3 regions of the Thauera sp. SWB20 genome follow, and region 1 is predicted to be linked to each of the others. Evidence: riboswitches for the same ligand, from Rfam matches in the RefSeq annotation. Region 1 holds a riboswitch; each other region holds the start of a gene.
What was found. A riboswitch is a leader RNA that binds a small molecule or an ion and turns the genes downstream of it on or off. The one in region 1 is predicted to bind cobalamin.
Positions count from the first base shown of each region.

Region 1 (6,983 bases):
TGGAGTGGTGGTCGTTGATGTGGAGGATGGCCAGGCGGTAGTCGGGCCTGGGCGCATCGGGCTGCGCCGCTGCGGGCACCGGCTCGGCGTCGGCCTTGGCCTCGCCGGAGGAGGTGTCGGTGCAGCCGGCGAGCATGATCGCGCCGGTGAGCAGCAGCAGCTTGGGGATGCCGGGGTGACGCATGGCGGAGCCTCTTGTCCGTTTCGGGGATGGACGGAGGATCGCGAAAGGAGGTTAAGTGCTGATGAAAGCCGCCGGGTGGTTCGGGCAATCGCGACTTGTGTCGCTCCTACGAAAACCATCGCGCTGGTCGTGCGCCATCGCCAGATCGCCCACGGCATTTCCCGTAGGAGCGACGCAAGTCGCGATATCGACCATGCCGCCCTTGCCGCCGCGCATTGCCTGCGGAATCGCCCGGTCGCGACTCGCGTCGCTCCCATGAAAGCGGCGTTGCAATGCGGGTGGTGCGGGAAATCCTGTGATTCGGTAACGGCATCGATTGGGCAATCCGCTCCCGGCTTGACGGCAATCCGGATGCCGCGGTGTTCTGTTCGGCTCGAAAGAGAAAGCCCCGACCGGATGATTGACCTTGTGGTGTGTCGTCATCGGGGCGGGGCTTTTGACCGGGGAAATGACGCCCCGGCCGATGTGCGGAAACGGATTAAATCAGGAATTCATCCTTGTTGCGGCCGGCTTCGAGGTAGGCACGCATCCACTTGGGCGTGGCGCCGCGGCCGACCCAGGTTTCGCCGGTGGCGGGGTCGCGGTATTTGGCCTTGAGCGCGGTCTTGGCCTTTTGCGGGGCGGCGGTGGATTCGCGGCCCGCCTGCAGGCCGAGATCGGCGGCGCTGAGGCCATAGGCGGCGATCTTCTGCTTGACGTCGGCGATGATTTCGGCGAGTTCGCGCTTGCGCAGTTCTTCGGCCTGGGATTGGAGCTCGGCGATTTTTTGCTGCAGTTCGGCGTAGGTGGTCATGATCGTTATGTTTTGTGGTGATGAAAACGTGCCGATTGTACGCCGATGAAAAACGTTTTTGAAAGCCTTGGAGAAACTTTTTCGGATTAATGTGCCCGGCGTTAATTGGCAAGGTCTGCGAATGCCCTTGCCGAATGAAGCAATTAAGCGGCACGGATAGGGCATGCGGAGTGGTGCGATGGTTTTTGCAGGAGCGACGCAAGTCGCGATCAAGCATGCAGGAATGCCGCACCACGGTATCCATTCGACGTCGGGGGCATCCATTCCACCTAGAGAGATCGGATACGCCGGGGGCATCCATTCCGCCCAGCGCGATCGGATACGCCGCAATCGCGACTTGCGTCGCTCCTACGGGGGGCTTCGGAAGCGTGGGCGTTTCGTAGGAGCGACGCAAGTCGCGATCAGCGGCGCCCCGAATCCCCGCCGCGTCCTTTCTTTCGCCCGTGCGTGCGCGCCGATTCGCGCGCTCAAAGCTTGCCGATCCACTGCTCGGTGGTGTGCGCGATGATGTCGTAGGCGAGCTGGTGGTTTTCCTCGGCCAGCCGATAGGGGTCGGGCACCTCGGCCTTGTCCCAATGCCCGAGCAGGAAGATCTTGCCGCGCGCGCTGGGGTCGAGGCGGGTGGCGTATTCGAGGTGGTGCTTTTCCATCACCAGAATGAGGTCGGCCCAGCGCGTGATCTCGGGGGTGAGCTGGCGCGCGACGTGGGGCGAGAGGTCGATGCCGTGGCGCAGGGCGACACGCTGGGTGGTCTCGTCCGCGGGATGGCCGACGAGGGCGCCGATGCCGGCCGAGGCCACCGTGGCCGCGCGGCCGCGCGCGGCGAGGCGGTCGCGCAGCAGGAACTCGGCGAGCGGGCTGCGGCAGATGTTTCCGGTGCAGAGGGTGAGGATCTTGTCGAACATGGCGGTGTGCGAGGGCGTCGGGTGTGCGGCGGGCGCGGCGCGGTGGAGCGCGATCGCGGGCGACCGGCCTGGCCCGGGAGTGTAAACGCAAAAACCGGCACCCCCTCGCGAGGATGCCGGTTTGCGGGACTGCAGCAGCCGAGGATCAGGCCTGCTTGCGGCGACGCATCGCGCCCAGACCGGCCAGGCCGAGGCCCAGCAGGGCCAGCGAGGCGGGCTCGGGGACGGCGGTGACGGCGACGTTGCTGACGCGGAAGGTGCCGTCGGTGCGGTTGTAGGTCGGGCTCTGCGCATAGGCGAGCCTGTTGGCGGTCGTATCGGTAAGGCCGTTCGACTGCAGGAACACGCCATAGTCGGCCGAAGCGAGCAGCGCGCCGGCACCGGGCCAGTTGGTCGCCGTTTCGACGACGTCCATTATGAAGCTGTTGTTGGTGACGGTGCCGGTGATCGCCAGGGTGCCCGCGCCGGTGGGATCGACGAAGCTGGTGCCGAGCAGGCCGTTGAGCAGGCCGAGGACGCCGGAGGTGGTCGCGCCGTCGTACGAGCCGCCGAAGTTGAAGCCGACCGAGAACGCGGGGCCGGCGCCGAAGGCGAAGTTGTAGATGCCCGGGGTGAGGCCCGTCGGGGTGAGGTTGCCGGTGAAGATACCGACGTTCGAACTGATGCTGCGCGTGACGGTGCCGCCGGGGCCCGCGAAGAAGGTGGCGGTGGCGGTGCCGGTCGGGCCGGCGCTGCCGGGGCCGACGCCGACGGTGTAGGTGCCCGCCGGGCCGGCGGCCAGCGAAAGGGCGCCGCTGAGGTTGGTCAGGGCGATCTGGTAGGTGCCCGGGGTGCCGTCGGCAAAACCGGTGATGGCGAAGTCGCCGCCCAGGTTGGCAGTGCTGACATAAGCGGCCGAAGCACCGGTGGACACGGCTGCGAGCGACGCGGTCGCTGCGATGAGAGCAAGTTTTTTCATTGGCGCAATCCTTTAAAACTGGGACGTACCAACCCGGGGGCCGGCGTCTTCGTTGTTGAAAACAGGGCGATTGGTCACCGCTGGAACGTACAAAGCAATATCAGTGCCTGTTTTGCAAGTGCTTGATTTAAAGGGTTCTGTTGCTCTGGAGAGGACGTCGCGAGGGGGGCGGTGTAAAAAAATTCGACACTTCGGGGCAGGTGCTGCGCCGCCGCATCCACGGCGACGCGCAGCGACCGAGGCGCATCGCCTGCCGCGGCGCTGCAATCGCGACTTGCGTCGCTCCTACAGGAGATGCCGGGGTTGCGGTGCTTGCGGGCGTTCGGGGTGCGCTGTGGGAGCGACGCGAGTCGCGATCACGGCCGTCCCGCAGCCATCGAGGCGCATTGCCTGCCGCGGCGCTGGATCGCGACTTGCGTCGCTCCTACGTGAAACGCCGGGGTGGCGGTGCTTGCGGGCGTTCGGGGTGCGCTGTGGGAGCGACGCGAGTCGCGATCACGGCCGTCCCGCAGCCACCGAGGTGCATCGCCTGCCGCGGCGCTGGATCGCGACTTGCGTCGCTCCTACGTGAAACGCCGGGGTTGCGGTGCTTGCGGGCGTTCGGGGTGCGCTGTGGGAGCGACGCGAGTCGCGATCACGGCCGTCCCGCGGCCACCGAGGTGCATCGCCTGCCGCGGCGCTGCAATCGCGACTTGCGTCGCTCCTGCATGAAATGCCGGGGGCGATCAGCTGGCGATGCGGGCGAAGGCTTCGACGACCTCGGGCGGGGCCTGGACAAGTTCGACGAGCACGCCCTCGCCGCCGATGGGGAATTCGTCGTTGCCCTTGGGGTGCAGGAAGGTGATGTCATAGCCCGCCGCGCCGCGACGGATGCCGCCGGGCGCGAAACGCACGCCGTTGGCGCCGAGCCATTCGACCGCCTTGGGCAGGTCGTCCACCCACAGGCCGACGTGGTTGAGCGGGGTGGTGTGCACCGCGGGCTTCTTCTCGGGGTCGAGCGGCTGCATCAGGTCGACCTCGACCTTGAACGGCCCGGAACCCATCGCGCAGATGTCCTCGTCGACGTTCTCGCGCTCGGACACGAAGTTGCCGGTGACCTCCAGGCCGAGCATGTCGACCCACAGGGTCTTGAGCTTCTCCTTGCTCGGACCGCCGATGGCGATCTGCTGGATGCCGAGGATCTTGAACGGACGCTGGGACATGGTGCCTCCTGGGTGGGCGGTTGTGTCAAGAATTCATAATTATAGAGGAATCGAGCCGGCGCTGCGTCGGGAGGGCCAATGGCCGAGCGCCGGTTTCGTGGGAATCGCGACTTGCGTCGCTCCCACGTCCCACTCCGGGCGCCGGGCGCAAGGATGCGCGCGCCGGTTTTCGTAGGAGCGACGCAAGTCGCGATCGGGCGCGGCGGCTGCGAGGAGCGTTTCTAGGTCGACGCGGGTGGGAATCGCGACTTGCGTCGCTCCCACGTCCCACCTCGGGCGCCGGGCGCAAGGATGCGCGCGCCGGTTTCGTAGGAGCGACGCAAGTCGCGATCGGGCGACCTCCCACCCCGCGCGGCGGTGTCCGCCTTGTTTTGCCCGCGGCCGCCTTTGCCGCTAAGCTTGCGCCCTCTCTGCTTCGAGGTGCCCGCGCGTGCGCGGGAGAATCGGGAAGGCGGTGCAATTCCGCCGCGCGCCCAGCGCCGTGTAGGGGATTGTCCGGGCGAGGTTCGCCCAGCCACTGGTCCACGAGGACCGGGAAGGCGCCCGGACGAGATGATCCGCAGCCGGAAGACCGGCCTCGAAGTGCATCCCGCAGTCGCCTGGTCGGTGGCTGCCCACTGCTCGACGACAAGGGGAATACTTCATGAGCAGCCCGACGCAGGCGCAGTGCGCGCCGGCGAGCACCGACGCGTCCGCACCGATTCACGACCCGGCCGCCGCGCGCTTCCAGGCCAATCCGTTGTTCGACGCCGCCGAGCGCGCCGCCGTCTATCGCGCCATCCACACCCGGCGCGACGTGCGTGGCGAGTTCCTGCCCGACCCGATCCCTGACGAGGTGCTCGCGCGCGTGCTCACCGCCGCGCACCACGCGCCTTCCGTGGGCTTCATGCAGCCGTGGGATTTCGTCGTGGTGCGCTCGCGCGAGGTGCGCGCGAAGATCCACGCCGACTTTCTCGCCGCGCACGCCGAGGCCGAGCAGATGTTCGACGAGGGCAAGCGCGAGACCTATCGCAATCTGAAGCTCGAGGGCATCCTCGAGTCGCCGGTCAATATCTGCATCACCTGCGACCGCAGCCGCCACGGCCCGGTGGTGATCGGGCGCACGCACATCGGCGCGATGGACGTGTACAGCGCGGTGTGTGCGGTGCAGAACCTGTGGCTGGCGGCGCGCGCCGAGAACCTGGGCGTGGGCTGGGTGAGCATCCTGCACCAGCAGGCGCTGCGCGAGGCGCTCGGCATCCCGCGCGAGATCGTGCCGATCGCCTATCTGTGCGTCGGCTATGTGCGCGACTTCCACGCGCAGCCGGAGCTCGAGGCCGCAGGCTGGTTGAAGCGCGTCCCGTTGCCCGAGTTGCTGCATTTCGACGGCTGGCAGCGCGGGCCCGATGCGGTGGGCGAGGGCTTGATCGAGGCCATCGGCCAGCTCCGCCCGAGCCCTCGAAGCGCCGCGTAGCCCCTTGTGGGCGCGACGCGAGTCGCGATCGCACGATTCCGCCTGCGGCAGCGGGTGGCGGGGCGGCGGCAGGGCCGTGATCGCGACTTGCGTCGCTCCTACGGCAGAGCCAGGCGGCGGCGCTGGAAGGGAGCGCTGGTTCTGGTGGGAGCGACGCGAGTCGCGATCGCACGATTCCGCCTGCGGCAGCGGGTGGCGGGGGCGGCAGGGCCGTGATCGCGACTTGCGTCGCTCCTACGGCAGCGCCCAGGCGGCGGCGCTGGAAGGGAGCGGTGGTTCTGGTAGGAGCGACGCGAGTCGCGATCGCGCGATTCCGTCTGCGACAGCGGGTGGCGGGCGGCAGGGCCGTGATCGCGACTTGCGTCGCTCCTACGGCAGCGCCAGGCGTCGGCGCTGGAAGGGCGCGCTGGTTTTGGTGGGAGCGACGCAAGTCGCGATCGCACGATTCCGCGTGCGGCAGCGGGCGGCGGGCGGCAGGGCCGTGATCGCGACTTGCGTCGCTCCTACGGCAGAGCCCAGGCGTCGGGCTTGCACGGGTCTTGCTTGGGGGGATGTGCGGCCGCCGGTCGCAGACCCCCTTCTTGCCGGAGCCCTGCATGGAATCGATCCTCGCTTTTTTGGTCGCTGCGCGTCGTTGTGAGCTGCGCGAGCTCGAGCAACTGGCGCGCAGCTGCGAGCTGGTGCGGGCGGTGAGCGAGCTGGTGCATCGCCTGCAGGCCGAGCGCGGGTGCTCGAATCTTCACCTCGCCGCGGGTGGCAGGCACTTCGATGGCGATCGCGCGGCGTGCGTGGCGGCCAGCATCGAGGCCGATGCCGCGCTGCGGACCTGGCTGGAGCAGGCCGACGTCCTCGACGCGAGGGGCGGGGCGGCGCCGACGGGCGGCTCCCGCCTGCTCACCCGGATCGCGCTCGCGCTGCACGCCCTCGACGGGCTGCCCGCGCTGCGCGAGACGATCGCCGCCGGCCGCTGCACGCCGCACGAGGCCACGCAGCGATTCACGCAGGCGATCGCCGCGCTGCTGGCGCTGGTCTTCGAGGCGGCCGACATCGCGACCGATCCAGCCATCTCGCGCCTGCTGGTGGCGCTGTTCAACCTGATGCAGGGCAAGGAGTTCGCCGGCCAGGAGCGTGCGGCCGGTGCGGCCGCCTTCGCCGCTGGGAGGGCGAACGCTGCGGCCAACGCGCGCCATCCCGCCGAGCCCGACCTGCTGCATCTGATCGAGACGCAGGAGGCGTGCTTCGCGCGCTTCGCGGCCTTCTGCCCGCCCGAGGTGCGCAGCGCCTGGGATGCGGCGTGCCAGGCGATGCCGCTCGCCGAATTTGAACGCCTGCGCCGCAAGTTGCTCGCCGCGGGGAAGGGCGGGGTGCTGCCGTCGGCGCTCGCGGAGCCCTGGTTCGCATGCTGTTCGGCCCGGCTCGACCACCTGCGCGTGATCGAGGACCTGCTTGCCGGGGGATTGCGTGCGGCCTGTGCGGCGCGGATCGCCG
Region 1 covers NZ_JTDM01000019.1:450,393-457,375, forward strand. The annotation lists gene PO78_RS13930 (bifunctional metallophosphatase/5'-nucleotidase) at 1-184, opposite strand, end outside; gene PO78_RS23550 (H-NS histone family protein) at 663-1,241, opposite strand; gene PO78_RS13940 (low molecular weight protein-tyrosine-phosphatase) at 1,445-1,882, opposite strand; gene PO78_RS13945 (VPLPA-CTERM sorting domain-containing protein) at 2,028-2,840, opposite strand; gene PO78_RS13950 (VOC family protein) at 3,566-4,042, opposite strand; cobalamin riboswitch at 4,444-4,636, shown strand; gene bluB (5,6-dimethylbenzimidazole synthase) at 4,686-5,495, shown strand; gene PO78_RS23210 (nitrate- and nitrite sensing domain-containing protein) at 6,092-6,983, shown strand, end outside.

Region 2 (6,983 bases), on a different contig from region 1:
GAAGCCGAGCGCGGTGAAGAAGAGTTCGAGCTGGTCGCGCATCAGCCCGGACGACGGGCCTGGTCGCTGACCCCGGCGGACTCGAAGCTCGCCATCTCGTTGATGAAATTCACCGCCGCCTGCACGAGCGGGAAGGCGAGTGCCGCGCCGGTGCCTTCGCCCAGGCGGAGGTCGAGTTCCATCAGCGGTTCGGCCTGCAGGAAGTCGAGCTGCACGCGGTGGCCGGGCTCCTGCGAGCGATGCGCGAAGACGCAGCACGACAGCACCGCGGGTGCCAGGGCGTGGGCGACGAGCACGGCCGAGGTGACGATGAAGCCGTCGACCAGCACCAGCATGCGGCGCTCGGCGGCGCCGAGGATGGCGCCCGCCATCATGGCGATCTCGAGGCCGCCATACTGCACCAGCACCTCCAGCGGGTCGTGTGGTCGACCACCGCGCTGCAGCGCCTGGGCGAGCATGCTGCGCTTGCGGAACAGGCCGGGGTCGTCCAGGCCGGTGCCGCGGCCGGTGACGGTATAGAGCTCGGCGTCGTGCTCGGCGCCCACCAGACAGTGGGTGAGCAGCGAGGCCGACGCGGTGTTGCCGATACCCATCTCGCCCAGGCCGATGCAGTTGCAGCCGTTGTCGGCGAGCGCATGGGCGACGCCGCGCCCGCGCTCGAGCGCTGCGTCGCGCTGCGCGGCGCTCATGGCCGGCTCTTCGATGTAGTTGGCCGTGCCGGGCGCGATCTTGGCGTCGATCAGCCCCGGGCGCTTGCCGAAGTCGTGGTTGACGCCGGCATCGACCACGGTGAGATCCAGCCCGAGCTGGCGGGTGAATACGTTGATCGCCGCGCCGCCGGCGAGGAAGTTCTCCACCATCTGCCAGGTCACGTCCTGCGGGTAGGCGGACACGCCGGCACGCGCCGCGCCGTGGTCGCCGGCGAAGACGACGATGTGCGGCTGGCGCAGTTCGGGTTCCAGGGTCTGCTGCAGCAGCGCGATCTGGTGCGCGAGCCCCTCCAGGCGGCCGAGCGCGCCGCGCGGCTTGGTCTTGCGGTCGATCTTGTGCTGGATCGCGGCGGAGAGCAGCGGGTCGGGCGAGGCGATGGCGTAGGGCTTCATGCGGCAGGTGGCGGGGGTGGTGTGGAGGGAGGGGGGATGGGCGCCGGGTCGGAGGCGTCCGCGTCCGGCAGGTCGCGATAGAGGTCGGCGAGCGCGAGCTCGAAGTCGAAGGCGGGCAGGGCGAGGCGGGCCGTTTCTCCGCTCGCCTCGCTCAGCACCCAGCGCCCGTCCTCGCCGCGGGTGAAGCACTCGACGTGGGCACGGTCCTGCGACAGGAAGAGCACGGTTTTCAGCCCCGCAAAGCGGCGATAGGCGGCGAACTTGTCGCCGCGGTCATAGGCCTCGGTCGAGGGCGACAGCACCTCGGCGATGAGGATAGGGTCTTCCTTGACCTGGCGGCGGGCGCGGTCGGCGTCGGTGCAGGTGACGAAGACGTCGGGGTAGAAGAGGTCGTCCGATTCGGCCAGGCGCAGACGGACGTCGGACATGAAGACGTTGCAGCGCGTGTGCTGCAGCCCGATCCGCAAAGCCATGTACATGTTTCCGGTCACGACGTTATGCACGTCCGACCCCCCCGCCATCATGAAGGCCTCGCCGTTGAAGAACTCCCAGCGCTCGGGCTGCTCCGCCTCCCAGGCCAGGAAGTCTTCCAGCGTCATCTTGTGCTTCTGTGCAGGCAGCCCCACAGCCCTCTCCCGGAAAGTGTGCTTCGCCCCGAAGTTTAGCCTTCCTTCAGCACCAGCGGCAGGCCGGCGGCGACGAAGACAACCCGGCGGCATGCGCTCGCCACCATCTGGTTGAGCCGTCCGGCCTCGTCGCGGAACAGCCGTCCGAGCGGCGTCTCCGGCACCAGACCGAGCCCCACCTCGTTGGCGACGAGGACGATGCGGCCGGGCAGCGTCGGCAGCACGGCGAGCAGCGCGTCGCGCTCGTGGCGGAAGCGCGGCAGGTCTTCGGCCGTGGCGCCTGCGGGAAGGGTGTGGGCGTCGGCGAGCAGGTTGGAGAGCCACAGCGTGAGGCAGTCGACGATCAGGCAGCGCTCGGCCGCGGCCTCGCGTCGCAATGTATCGGCGAGCGCCAGCGGCGCCTCGACCGTGCGCCAGCCCGCCGGCCGGTCGGCCTGGTGACGGCGGATGCGCGCCGCCATCTCCTCGTCGAGGGCCTCGGCGGTGGCGATCACCGTCACCGCCAGGCCGGTTTCGACAGCACGCCGTTCGGCTTCGCGGCTCTTGCCGGAGCGGGCGCCGCCGAGGATGAGTTCGCAGGTCATGGTCTTTGCGGGTCCTGCATGGAGGATTCGTCGTCGTTTTTTTGCAGTGCACGATACCGGGCCGTACGGTATCATCCGCCCCCACTGCCCCGGAAGGGGCAACGCGTTATCGGTGCCCACGGGCGTTTCTCGCCCCGGGTTAAACGGGAAACAGGTGCGCGGCCCCTCGCAAACGAGGCCGCAATGCCTGTGCTGCCCCCGCAACGGTAAGTGCGCGCAAGGTGCGTCATGCAGCCACTGGGCATCCATGCCCGGGAAGGCGACCCACCCGTCCGGCCCCGCCGGCACAGCGCACGAGCCCGGAGACCGGCCGGAACGCGGATTGGCGGATGTGCCGCGGGGTGGCGGCGACGGGCGCGGTGGGTTCTCCTGCTCTCTTCGGTTCTACCTGGCTCGCGGTGCGTCCATGTGAGGTTGCCATGGCGTGCGGGGACGCACGGTGTGGCGAAGGGAGTTCAAACGAATGAAGATCCGTGTTTCCGCGCTCGCCTCGGCATGCGCGCTCGCCTGTTTCCTCGCACCGGCCGCTCATGCGGCCGATGCCCAGCTCGGCCACGTCGTCGTGACCGCCACTCGCCAGCCGATCAGTGCCGATGCGGCCCTGGCCAGCGTGGATGTCATCGAGCGCGACGAAATCGCCCGCGCGGGGCATTCGAGCCTGCTGGGCCTGCTCTCCTCGCGGCCGGGCGTGCAGATGGCACGCAATGGCGGTCCTGGTTCGAGCGGCAGCATCTTCATCCGCGGGGCGAACTCCGGACACACGCTGGTGCTGGTCGATGGGGTGCGCATGGGCTCCGCCACCAGCGGCTCTCCGGTGCTGGAGACGATCCCGCTCGAACTCATCGAGCGTATCGAGATCCTGCGCGGCCCCGGAAGTGCGCTGTACGGCGCGGATGCGCTCGGTGGCGTGATCCAGGTGTTCACCCGCAAGGGGCGCGAGGGCTTCCAGCCCTCCGTGCGCGTCGGGGCCGGCACGGACGGCGCGCGCGAGGCGAGCGCCACGCTCGCGGGTGGAAACGAGCGTCTGCGCTACAGCCTGACCGCCGGTCACGAGCGCAGCGACGGCTTCAACGCAAGGCCGAATTCGGCGACCGCCGCGGATGCCGACGACGACGGCTTCCGCGAGGATTATCTGGGCGCGTCGCTGGTGCTGGACCTGGGCGGCAATGACGAGCTCGGCGCCAACCTGCTGTATTCCGACATGCGCAACTGGTACGACGCGGCACAGCCTTTCGACTCCTACCTCGACAAGCGTGCCGAGACCTTCGGCGCGTATCTGCGCAAGCAGCATTCCGCCGACTGGGCCAGCACCCTGCGCTTCGGTCACGGGGTGGATGCCCTCGACAACCAGTCGAACGCGAGCACGCGTTCCCGCTTCGATACCACGCAGCGCCAGTTGAGCTGGCAGCACGACGTCGCCGTAGGTGGCGGCTCGCTGATGGCGGCGTACGAGTTTCTGCAGCAGCGCGTGAAGACCACCTCCGACTTCGAGAAGACGCGTCGCCACATCAACGCCTTCCTGCTCGGCTGGGGTGGTGAATTCGACCGCCACAACGTCCAGCTCAATGCGCGCCACGACCGCAACTCGCAGTTCGGTGGCAAGACCACCGGCGCCGCGGCCTACGGCTATCGGCTTGCGCCCGAGTGGCGCGCCCATGCCAGCATCGGCACGGCGTTCAAGGCGCCGACCTTCAACGATCTGTACTTCCCGGTGGAGTGCTACGGTGCCTGGGGCTGCTTCGGCGGCAATCCGGACCTGGAGCCCGAGGAGGCGCTCAACCGCGAGCTGGGCGTGGCCTGGGAGCGCAACGGGGTCGGTGTCGACCTGACCTATTTCAACAACCGCATCAAGAACCTCATCGACTGGAGCACCGGCATCGCCTCCAATGTGGGCAGGGCCGACATCCAGGGGATCGAGGCGGCGCTGTCCGCGACCCTGGGCGACTACCGGCTGCGCGCCAGCGTCGACCTGCTCGACGCGGAGGATGACGAGACCGGCGATCAGCTCGGCCGCCGCGCGCGCGTCGGCGGGGCGCTCGCGCTGGAGCGTGCGGTGGGCGCGTGGACCTGGGGTGTGGAGTGGAACGGCAAGGGGCGGCGCTATGATCAGGTGCCGAACGCGGTGTCCAATCGCCTCGGCGGCTACGGTCTGGTCGATGCCTACGCGCACTACGCCGTGGCGCGCGACTGGAGCGTCGAAGTTCGTGCCAACAATCTACTCGACAAGGACCATGAGCTTGCGAAGGGGTTCGCAACACAGGGCAGGAGTGCCTTCGTCGCGCTGCGCTACGCGATGCACTGACCGGCGATGCCCGCCGTCGCCCTGCGTGGGGAGTCGCGCTTGAGTCCGGCCATGCGCCGCAGGCGGGCGCCGCTGGCGATCGCTGCGGTACTGCTGTCCGCGGCGGCCATGGCCTTGCTGTGGGCGCTGGTCGCCGGCGACCTGCCGGTCGCGGCGACCGATGTCTTCGCCGCGCTGGCCGGCGCGGAGGGCATGGGGGCGACCGTCATCCGCGAACTTCGCCTCCCCCGCGCCCTCGCCGCCTTCGCCTGCGGCGGCCTGCTCGCCACCGCGGGTGCGCTGATGCAGGTGCTGCTGCGCAACCCGCTCGCCGACCCCTACATCCTGGGCATCTCGGGCGGGGCGGCGGTGGGGGCGCTGGGGGCGATGATGCTCGGGGCGGCGCTGTTCTGGGTGGATGTGTCGGCCTTCGCCGGGGCGCTGGCGGCGATGCTGCTCGTCTTCGGGCTCGCCCATGGCGACGGCAGCTGGACGCAGACGCGCCTGCTGCTCACCGGCGTCATCGTCGCCGCCGGCTGCGGCGCGGCGGTGTCGCTGATGCTGGCGCTCGCGCCCGACACGCGGGTGATGTCGATGCTGTTCTGGATGATGGGCGACGCCAGCGCGGCGGCGCGGCCGTGGCCGGCGCTGGCGGTGCTGGCGCTGGCGCTGGTCGCGGTGATGCCCTACGCGCGCGACCTCAACGTGCTCGCGCGTGGCGAGCTCAGCGCGCGCGCGCTGGGCGTGCGCGTCGGCCACCTGCGCGTCGCGCTCTATGTGCTCGCCTCGCTGCTCACCGCCACCGCGGTCACGCTCGTGGGCTCGGTGGGCTTCGTCGGCCTGGTGGTGCCGCACCTGGTGCGGCTGGCGCTGGGCAACGACCAGCGCGTGCTGATCCCCGCGGCGGCGCTCGCCGGCGGCACCCTGCTGACCCTGGCCGACACCGCGGCGCGCACCGTGATGGCGCCGCAGCAGCTGCCGGTGGGCGTGCTCACCGCGCTGATCGGCGTGCCGGTCTTCCTCTTCCTGCTCTCGCGCAACCCGCGCGGCACGCCATGAACGCCGCCCGCCGCGCCTTGCCCGTGGATGACGCCCCCTTGCTCGAGGCCGAGCGCCTCGCGCTCGAGGTGGGCGAGCGCTGGCTGTGCTGCGAGTTCAGCCTGAGCCTGGCGGCGGGCGAGTGCCTGGTGCTGCTCGGCCCCAACGGCGCGGGCAAGACCACGCTGTTGCACACCCTGGCCGGACTGCGCGAGCCCACGGTGGGCGAGGTGCGCATCGGCGGCCTGCCCTATGCGGCCTGGCCGGCGCTGGAGGCGGCGCGGTTCCGCGGCCTGCTCGCGCAGCAGCAGCCCGACCCCTTCGCGGCGAGCGTGCTCGAGACCGTGCTGGTCGGCCGCCACCCGCACCTGGGGCGTTGGGGCTGGGAGGGGCCGCAGGACGTGGCGATCGCGCGCGCGGCGCTGGAGTCGGTCGGGCTGGCCGGCTTCGAGCAGCGCGACGTGCAGACGCTTTCGGGCGGCGAGCGCCAGCGCGTGGGCATCGCCACCCTGCTCGCGCAGGCGCCGCGCCTGTTCCTGCTCGACGAGCCGCTCAACCACCTCGACCTGCACCACCAGATCGCCGCGCTCGAGCTCTTCCAGCGCCTGCTGCGCGAGCAGGGTACCGCGCGCGGGAGCGTGCTGGTGCTGCACGACATCAACCTCGCCGCACGCTACGCCGACCACATCATCCTGCTCGACGGCCGTGGCGGCGTGATCGCCGGCGACCGCGACGCCGTGCTGCGCGCCGACCTGCTCGGCCAGGCCTTCGGCCACCCGCTGCGCCGGATCGAGCATGAGGGGAGGGTGGTGTTCCTGCCGGACTGAGCGGGCGTGTCCGGAGCGCGTGCCGGGCTCGATATCGGCATTGGCGATTTCTTGCGTTTATCGAGAAAGGCGATATCCTGGATTTATCGGGATCATCGATACGACACCATGCCCAGGCTTTACTCTCCGGAACAGGCCGCCGAGCTGCTCGTCGGCCGGCGCAAGGCGCTCGGCTTGTCGCAGGCCGAGGTCGCGGCCCGGCTCGGCATCAGTCAGAACCGGCTCTCCGAACTCGAGACGCGCCCCGAGCGCCTCACCTTCGACCGCCTGCTTGCGCTCGCTGGCGTGCTCGGGCTCGAGCTGACCCTCGGCGACCGCAAGCCCGCCGAGGTGGAGCGTGAATGGTAGCCGCGGGCCGCCGCACGCAGGCACTTCAACGCGATGGCGCACAAGTGCGGCCTCGGGACCGACATGGAGGATGTCGTCGAGGCGGTGCTGGCGCAGCTCGACGGGCTTGCGGCCGGGCTGACGGCAGCCTTCCCCGAGGATGTCTTCACCACGATCGCCGCTGGCATGCGTGCCAG
Region 2 covers NZ_JTDM01000020.1:296,524-303,506, forward strand. The annotation lists gene PO78_RS15265 (adenosylcobinamide-GDP ribazoletransferase) at 1-42, opposite strand, end outside; gene cobT (nicotinate-nucleotide--dimethylbenzimidazole phosphoribosyltransferase) at 42-1,103, opposite strand; gene PO78_RS15275 (Uma2 family endonuclease) at 1,100-1,729, opposite strand; gene cobU (bifunctional adenosylcobinamide kinase/adenosylcobinamide-phosphate guanylyltransferase) at 1,765-2,313, opposite strand; cobalamin riboswitch at 2,407-2,641, shown strand; gene PO78_RS15285 (TonB-dependent receptor domain-containing protein) at 2,777-4,615, shown strand; gene PO78_RS15290 (FecCD family ABC transporter permease) at 4,667-5,653, shown strand; gene PO78_RS15295 (ABC transporter ATP-binding protein) at 5,650-6,459, shown strand; gene PO78_RS15300 (helix-turn-helix domain-containing protein) at 6,568-6,807, shown strand; gene PO78_RS15305 (hypothetical protein) at 6,871-6,983, shown strand, end outside.
Region 2: another riboswitch for cobalamin. It lies ahead of PO78_RS15285 (TonB-dependent receptor domain-containing protein); the one in region 1 lies ahead of bluB (5,6-dimethylbenzimidazole synthase).

Region 3 (6,983 bases), on a different contig from region 1:
TGCTTGAGCACGGCGGCCGCCTGCGCCGCGCCGCCGAGCACTACGGTATCGCGCTTGCCGACTGGATGGACCTGTCCACCGGGATCAGCCCGTGGGCCTATCCGGTGCCGCCGGTGCCGGAGACGGCCTGGCAGCGCCTGCCCGAGGACGACGACGGCCTGGACGAAGCCGCCGCGCGCTATTACGGCAGCGCCGAATTGCTCGCGGTGGCGGGTTCTCAGCCGGCGATCCAGGCCCTGCCGGCGGTCCTGCCCGGCGCACGCGTCCGCCTGCTGGCGCCAGGCTACGCCGAGCACGCCCACGCCTGGCGCGAGCGCCGGCCACGGTCGATCGACGCGGAGGAGGTCGAGGGTGCGATCGACGACAGCGACGTGGTGGTGCTGGTGCAGCCCAACAACCCGACCGGCGTGCATTTCGACCGCGATCGCCTGCTCGACTGGCATGCCCGGCTCGCCCGCCGCGGCGGCTGGCTGGTGGTGGACGAGGCTTTCGCCGACACCACGCCTGCGCACAGCCTGGTGCCGCTCGCCGGTCGCCCCGGCCTGGTGGTGCTGCGCTCGCTGGGCAAGTTTTTCGGTCTGGCCGGGGCGCGCGTGGGCTTCGTGTTCGCACCCACCGAGGTCCGCACGGCGCTCGCCGAACGCCTCGGGCCGTGGACGCTGGCCGGTCCGGCACGCTGGGCGGCGCACCACGCGCTCGCCGACACCGCCTGGCAGGCCGCGCAGCGCGCCCGGCTGGACGCCGCGGGCGCGCGCCTGCACCGCCTGCTGCAGGCGCATGGACTGGAAAGCTGCGGGCCGGCCTTGTTCCAGTACGTCCGCCTGCCGCACGCGGCGCAGGTGCACGCGGCCTTCGCCCGCCGCGGCATCCTGCTGCGCCGCTTCGACGCCCCGCCCGCGCTGCGCTTCGGCCTGCCCGCGGACGAGCCTCGCTGGGCGAGGCTGGAGGCCGCCCTCGCAGACTGCCCGAATCTCCTCAAGGAGCCGTGATGAGTTCTCTCCCCTGCCGTCTTTCCGATGCAGCGGCCTCGGCCGCAGCGGCCACGCTGCTCGCCCTCGGCGGCCCCGCCTCCGCCGCGGGCGTCGAGCTGGTGGACGACACCGGCCGCAAGCTCGCGCTGGCCGCGCCGGCGCAGCGCATCGTCAGCCTCGCCCCGCACGTCACCGAGATGCTGTTCGCCGCCGGCGCGGGCGAGCGCGTGGTGGGCGCGGTGGACTACAGCGACTACCCCGAGGCGGCACAGCGCATCGCGCGTGTGGGCGGCTACACCCGGATCGACCTCGAGGCGGTCGCGGCGCTGCGCCCGGACCTGGTGATCGGCTGGCAGAGCGGCAACCGCGAAGGCGATCTCGCCCGCCTGCAGGCGCTCGGCATCCCGGTCTACCTGAGCGAGCCGCGCAACCTGGAAGACGTGGCGCGCAACCTGGAGCGACTCGGGCAGCTCGCCGGCAGCGAACCCGCCGCCCAGGCCGCGGCGAGCGCCTTCCGCGCGCGCCGCGAGCACCTCGCCGCCACGTATTCGGCACGCGACAAGGTGCGCGTTTTCTACCAGATCTGGGATCGCCCGCTGATGACGGTGAACGACCACCACCTGATCGCCGACGTGATCCGCCTCTGTGGCGGCGCCAACGTGTTCGGCGGGGTCGCCCACCTGACGCCGACGATCGGCGTCGAGGCGGTGCTCGCGGCCAACCCCGAGGTGATCGTGGCCTCGGGCATGGGCGAGGCCCGTCCGGAGTGGCTCGACCAGTGGTCGCGCTGGCCGCAGCTCGAGGCCGCGCGCCGCGACAACCTGTTCTTCATCCCGCCTGAGCTCATCCAGCGCCATACGCCGCGCATCCTCGACGGCGCGGCGCGCCTGTGCGGCCAGGTCGAGACCGCACGCAAGCGCCGCGGCGCCGCCTCCGCGGCGCTCACGCCCCCTGCAGCACCCGCTCCGGCGCGCGCGGACTGAGCGCCGGCGGGCAAGCGTCGCGCAGGCTCTCCAACCAGATCCGGTCGAAATGCCAGGCCAGGAAAGGCAGGCTGTCGCCGAAGAAATGCTGCGCCGCAGAAGGACCCGACACCTGCAGCCGCTCGGGCATGGCGACGCCGATCGCCACGAGGCGATCCTGCAGCGCGGGGTGGAAGGGGTCGCCGGCGTCCGCGCGCAGCACGCGCTGCGGATCGATGGCAGCGCTCGATTGGGCGAAGCCGGCGGCAAAGCCGTGCCCCATCTCGCGGTAGGGCCGCACGCAAGACGCCTCGTCGCACTCGGCCAGGGCATGCACGCGCGGCAGGTAGTCGTTGGCGAGGAAGTCCGCCTTGCAGCAGAGCTCGACCAGGGTCCCGGCAAGCAGCTCGGCCCCTACCAGGCGCACCGCGGTGCGGTCGGCGGCGTACTCCTCCATTTGCGCCAGCAGCAGCATCCTCATGCACAGGGCGTCGCCCTGGGGGTCGAACCAGGGAAAGCCGGACGGCAACGCGGCCGCAAGCTCGTCCAGCGTGCGCATCCACCACGCCTGCAGCCAACCGCTCCGGCCGTGCATCCCGCGCTGGCGTGCGACCATGTGGCCGATCTCGTGGGCGATCACCGCCGCGAGCTGGCGGGGGCCGAGCGCATGGGCCAGCGGCAGGCCGATCAGCAGATCGGTCGCCATCTCGCCGACACCCAGGTGGCGCGGGCGCTGCACGATCGAGGCGTTGATCTCGCCCGTCACGTAGATGCGCCGGATCGGGCTCACCCCCGCCACGTGCGCGAGCGCATCGACCAGCGCGTAGAGCTCGCCCACCCGTTCGCGCGCGACCGCCAGCCCGCAGGGCCGCGGCGCGAGGCTCGCCAGGGAGGCCAGCGTGGCCCAGATCGCGGCGATGCTGCCGAGCATGAAGAGCACCCAGAACAGCGTTTCCACCGGTGTGCCCCGGCCGATCGCCTCCCAGGTCGCCACGGCACCCACGACCGCCCCGCCGAGCAGGACGAGGATCGAACCGGACACGGCGAGCAGGCCGGCGAGCGCGCGCGCGCCCAGATCGCGGGAGAGCCGATCGTAGCGGCCGTCGAGGTCTTCGGAGAGCTGGATTTCGCGCACGGGAATACCCCTGCCGGGAACCGGGTTGTGTCGGATTGTAACCAAACCTTCATTCCATGACACGATCCAGCGCAAGATTCGCCAGCGCCCCCGAGGCCGCGGGGGCGGATTCGCGGTCGCCAGCGGGCCGAAATGGCTCGCCATTCCGGTGTGGAGCGCTTATAGTGCCGGCTTCGCTGCGGTGCACCAGTCACCCGCCGCGTTTCCTGCAACGATCCGTTCGCCCCCATGCGGCGCGGATCCCTCCCGCAGCCCGGATTGGTGTCGCATCGATGCATGCGACGGGCTCGCGCCGGACCATCGAATGAATCCCCAAGTCACCTTCGCCAGCCTCGGGCTGGCCGAACCCATCCTGCGCGCGGTCTCCGAGGCGGGTTACTCCACGCCCACGCCCATCCAGGCCAAGGCCATCCCGCAGGTGCTCGCCGGCGGCGACCTGCTCGCGGCGGCGCAGACCGGCACCGGCAAGACCGCCGGCTTCACGCTGCCGCTGCTGCACATCCTGTCGCAGACCCACACCCATCCGCACCCGCCCGGGCGCCCGCGCTGCCTGATCCTGACCCCCACGCGCGAGCTCGCCGCCCAGGTGCAGGAGTCGGTCGACACCTACGGCAAGCACCTGCCGCTGTCCTCGCTGGTCATGTTCGGCGGCGTGAACATCAACCCGCAGATCAGCGCACTGAAGAAGCGGGTGGACATCCTCGTCGCCACCCCCGGCCGCCTGCTCGACCACGTCGGCCAGAAGACGCTCGATCTCTCCGGCGTCGAGATCCTGGTGCTGGACGAAGCCGACCGCATGCTCGACATGGGCTTCATCCGCGACATCCGCAAGGTGCTCGCGCTACTGCCGAAGAAGCGCCAGAACCTGCTGTTCTCGGCCACCTTCTCGGACGAGATCCGCGAGCTCGCCCACGGCCTGCTGCACAACCCGGCAGAAGTGGAAGTCGCCCCGCGCAACACCACCGCGGAGCGCGTCGACCAGGCGGTGTACCTGATCGGCCAGAAGCAGAAGCGCGAACTGCTCGCCCACCTGATCAAGGAAAAGCAGTGGTTCCAGGCGCTGGTGTTCACCCGCACCAAGCACGGCGCCAACAAGCTCGCCGAGTACCTCACCAAGCACGACATCGGCGCCGCCGCGATCCACGGCAACAAGAGCCAGGCCGCGCGTACGCGCGCGCTGGCCCAGTTCAAGGACGGCTCCCTGCCGGTGCTGGTGGCCACCGACATCGCCGCGCGTGGCCTGGACATCGACCAGCTGCCCCAGGTGGTGAACTTCGAGCTGCCCAACGTCGCCGAGGACTACGTGCACCGCATCGGCCGCACCGGCCGCGCCGGCGCCGCCGGCAATGCGATCTCGCTGGTCGACAACGAAGAAATCAAACTGTTGACCGCGATCGAGCGCGTCATCAAGCGCCGCATCGAGCGCGCCGTGGCCGAGGACTTCGTGCCCAGCGCCGGCGGCGAGGCCGCACACGACGCCGACCACCAGCGCGAACCGCTGCAGCGCCGCGGCGGCCGCAACGGCCAGGGCCGCAGCCCCGCCGCCGCGCCCGCGCGCAGCGAGCTCGCAGGCGGCGGACGTGCTCCGGCCCAGCCCGGCGGACGTGCCCCCGCGCGCACCCGCGGCGAGGCCGACGGCAATCGCGCGGCGCGCACGGGCGAGGCGCGCGAGCCCAACGGCAACCGCGGCTCGGCTCCGCGCCCGGACGTCGATGGCAACCGCGCCGTGCCGGCCCGCCGTGTCGAGGTGGACGGCAACCGCGCACCGTCCGCCAACCGCCGCCCGGAGGGTAACGCGCCCCGCCCCGCCGGCGCGAACCCGCAGCGCCGCCCGCAGCCCCGCGCCGCCCTGTTCGCCGCCAAGCCGGGCGGCGACAAGCGCTGAGCAGGACGACCGGAAACAGCGAGGCCGTCGGCGCGGGTCCGAGATTCGCATAACCCGCGCCGATGGCCGCATCGCGACTGGTGTCGCTCCCACGAAAACCGGCATCGCGACCGCGGCGCTCCCGTCCCCACCGCTGCACATCGCTTGCCTTCCCGCCCCAGCTTCGCTTATCCTTCGCTCCGCATTCGATCCGGGTGCCCTGTCATAACTTCATATGACAGGGTGAAACGGGAAGTCCGGTGACGTCGTCCGCCTTGCGCGCGCACGACCATTCCGGCGCAGCCCCCGCTGCTGTGAGCCTGACGAATCCGCCAACACGCCACTGAGCCTTGCGCTCGGGAAGGCCGGCGGAGGAGGAAGACGGCAAGCCAGAAGACCGGCCCGATCGAGTACGGAACCCGCACCCGCCTGCAAGTGGCGTCGTGCGCGGTTCCAGGTTGATGTGAGCCCCGGGGTGTGGGTTCGATCCGACTGGTTTTCCGCCGGCTGCCCGTGTGCGCCGGAAGCTCCAGCCGACTCGTCGTGCAAGCGGTCTCCAGGCAATGCCGTGCCCGGCGTGCGCTCGCGGTTTCACCGCGTGCGTACGCCCACCGGCAGCGCCGCGCCCGCATGCCGCCCCCCGCCCGCGTGGTTCGCATCGTCGTTCCATGCACTCGTGGGGAGTCATCATGCACATCGAACCCGGCATCCTTTCCGGCGCCAAGATCGCCGCCGCCAACCTCGCCGCCACCGCGCTCGTCGCCGCCCAGGCGCCGCAACTTCTCAGGAAGCCGCAGCGCTTGCTGCGCACCCTGCTCGCAGCCCTGTTCTTCTCCGTCTTCATGCAGAGCTTCCATACGCCCGCCGGCGCATCGGAGCTGCACTTCATCGGCGCCATGCCGATCTACCTGACGCTCGGCTTCGTGCCCACCCTGCTCGGCTTCGGCCTCGGCCTGCTGCTTCAGGGCGGGGTCTTCGAGCCCGCCGACCTGCTGCATCTCGGGGTCAATTTCCTCTCGCTGGCCGTACCGCTGGTGGCGCTGCATGCCACGCTCGGCCGCAGGCTCGCCAGCGGCGCCGCGACGCGGGTGGGATCGGTGCTGAAGCTCGACGCCGCCTACTACGCCGGCGTCGCCGTCATGGTCGGCTTCTGGCTGGCCATGGGCGAGGTCGCCACGCCCTTCGCGGCATGGGCCGCCTTCGCCAGCGCCTACCTCCCGGTGGCGCTGATCGAGCCGGTGCTGACGGTCGCACTCGTCCGCCTGCTGCAGTCGCAGGCGCATCGTCCCCTCGTGCGGCTCTGCTTCGCCGTGCCGGCGCGCGGCTGATGACCGCGCTGCCGGGTACGGTCTGGTTCGTCGGCGCGGGCCCCGGCGACCCCGACCTGATCACCGTGAAAGGCCGCCGCCTGCTCGAGCGGGCGGGCGCGATCCTGTTCGCCGGCTCGCTGGTCGACCGCAGCGCGACGCAGTTCGCGCCCGCCCACTGCGAGATCCGCGACTCCAGGGACATGACGCTCGAGGGCATGAGCGCCTGGCTGCTGGACGCCTGCGCCCGCCATCCCGTCGTGGTGCGCCTGCAGACCGGCGACCCCGGCCTGTACGGTGCCCTGGTCGAGATGACGCGCCCGCTCGACGCCGCCGGCATTCCTTGGCGGGTGGTGCCGGGCGTGTCCTCGGCGATGGCCGCGGCCGCCGCCGCGGGCGAGACCCTGACCCTGCCGGAGGTGACGCAGACGGTGATCCTCACCCGTGTCGCCGGGCGCACGCCGATGCCGCCGGGCGAGGCGCTCGAGGCGCTCGCCGCGCACCGCACGACGCTGTGCATCTTCCTGTCGATCACGCTGCTGCACGAGGTGCAGCGTGCGCTGCGCGCCGCCGGCTGGCCGGAGGACGCCCCCATCGTGGTGGTGCACAAGGCGAGCTGGGCGGGCGCGGAGAAGATCGTGCGCGGCACGCTGGCCGACATCAAGCGCCGTTGCCAGGACGAGAAGATCGCCAGCCAGGCCATGATTCTCGCCAGTCCGGCGCTCGGCGCCCGCCTGTGGCCCG
Region 3 covers NZ_JTDM01000020.1:319,229-326,211, reverse strand. The annotation lists gene cbiB (adenosylcobinamide-phosphate synthase CbiB) at 1-7, shown strand, start outside; gene cobD (threonine-phosphate decarboxylase CobD) at 1-989, shown strand, start outside; gene PO78_RS15405 (cobalamin-binding protein) at 989-1,954, shown strand; gene PO78_RS15400 (M48 family metallopeptidase) at 1,914-3,068, opposite strand; gene PO78_RS15395 (DEAD/DEAH box helicase) at 3,373-4,953, shown strand; cobalamin riboswitch at 5,128-5,352, shown strand; gene PO78_RS15390 (energy-coupling factor ABC transporter permease) at 5,622-6,260, shown strand; gene cobM (precorrin-4 C(11)-methyltransferase) at 6,260-6,983, shown strand, end outside.
Region 3: another riboswitch for cobalamin. It lies ahead of PO78_RS15390 (energy-coupling factor ABC transporter permease); the one in region 1 lies ahead of bluB (5,6-dimethylbenzimidazole synthase).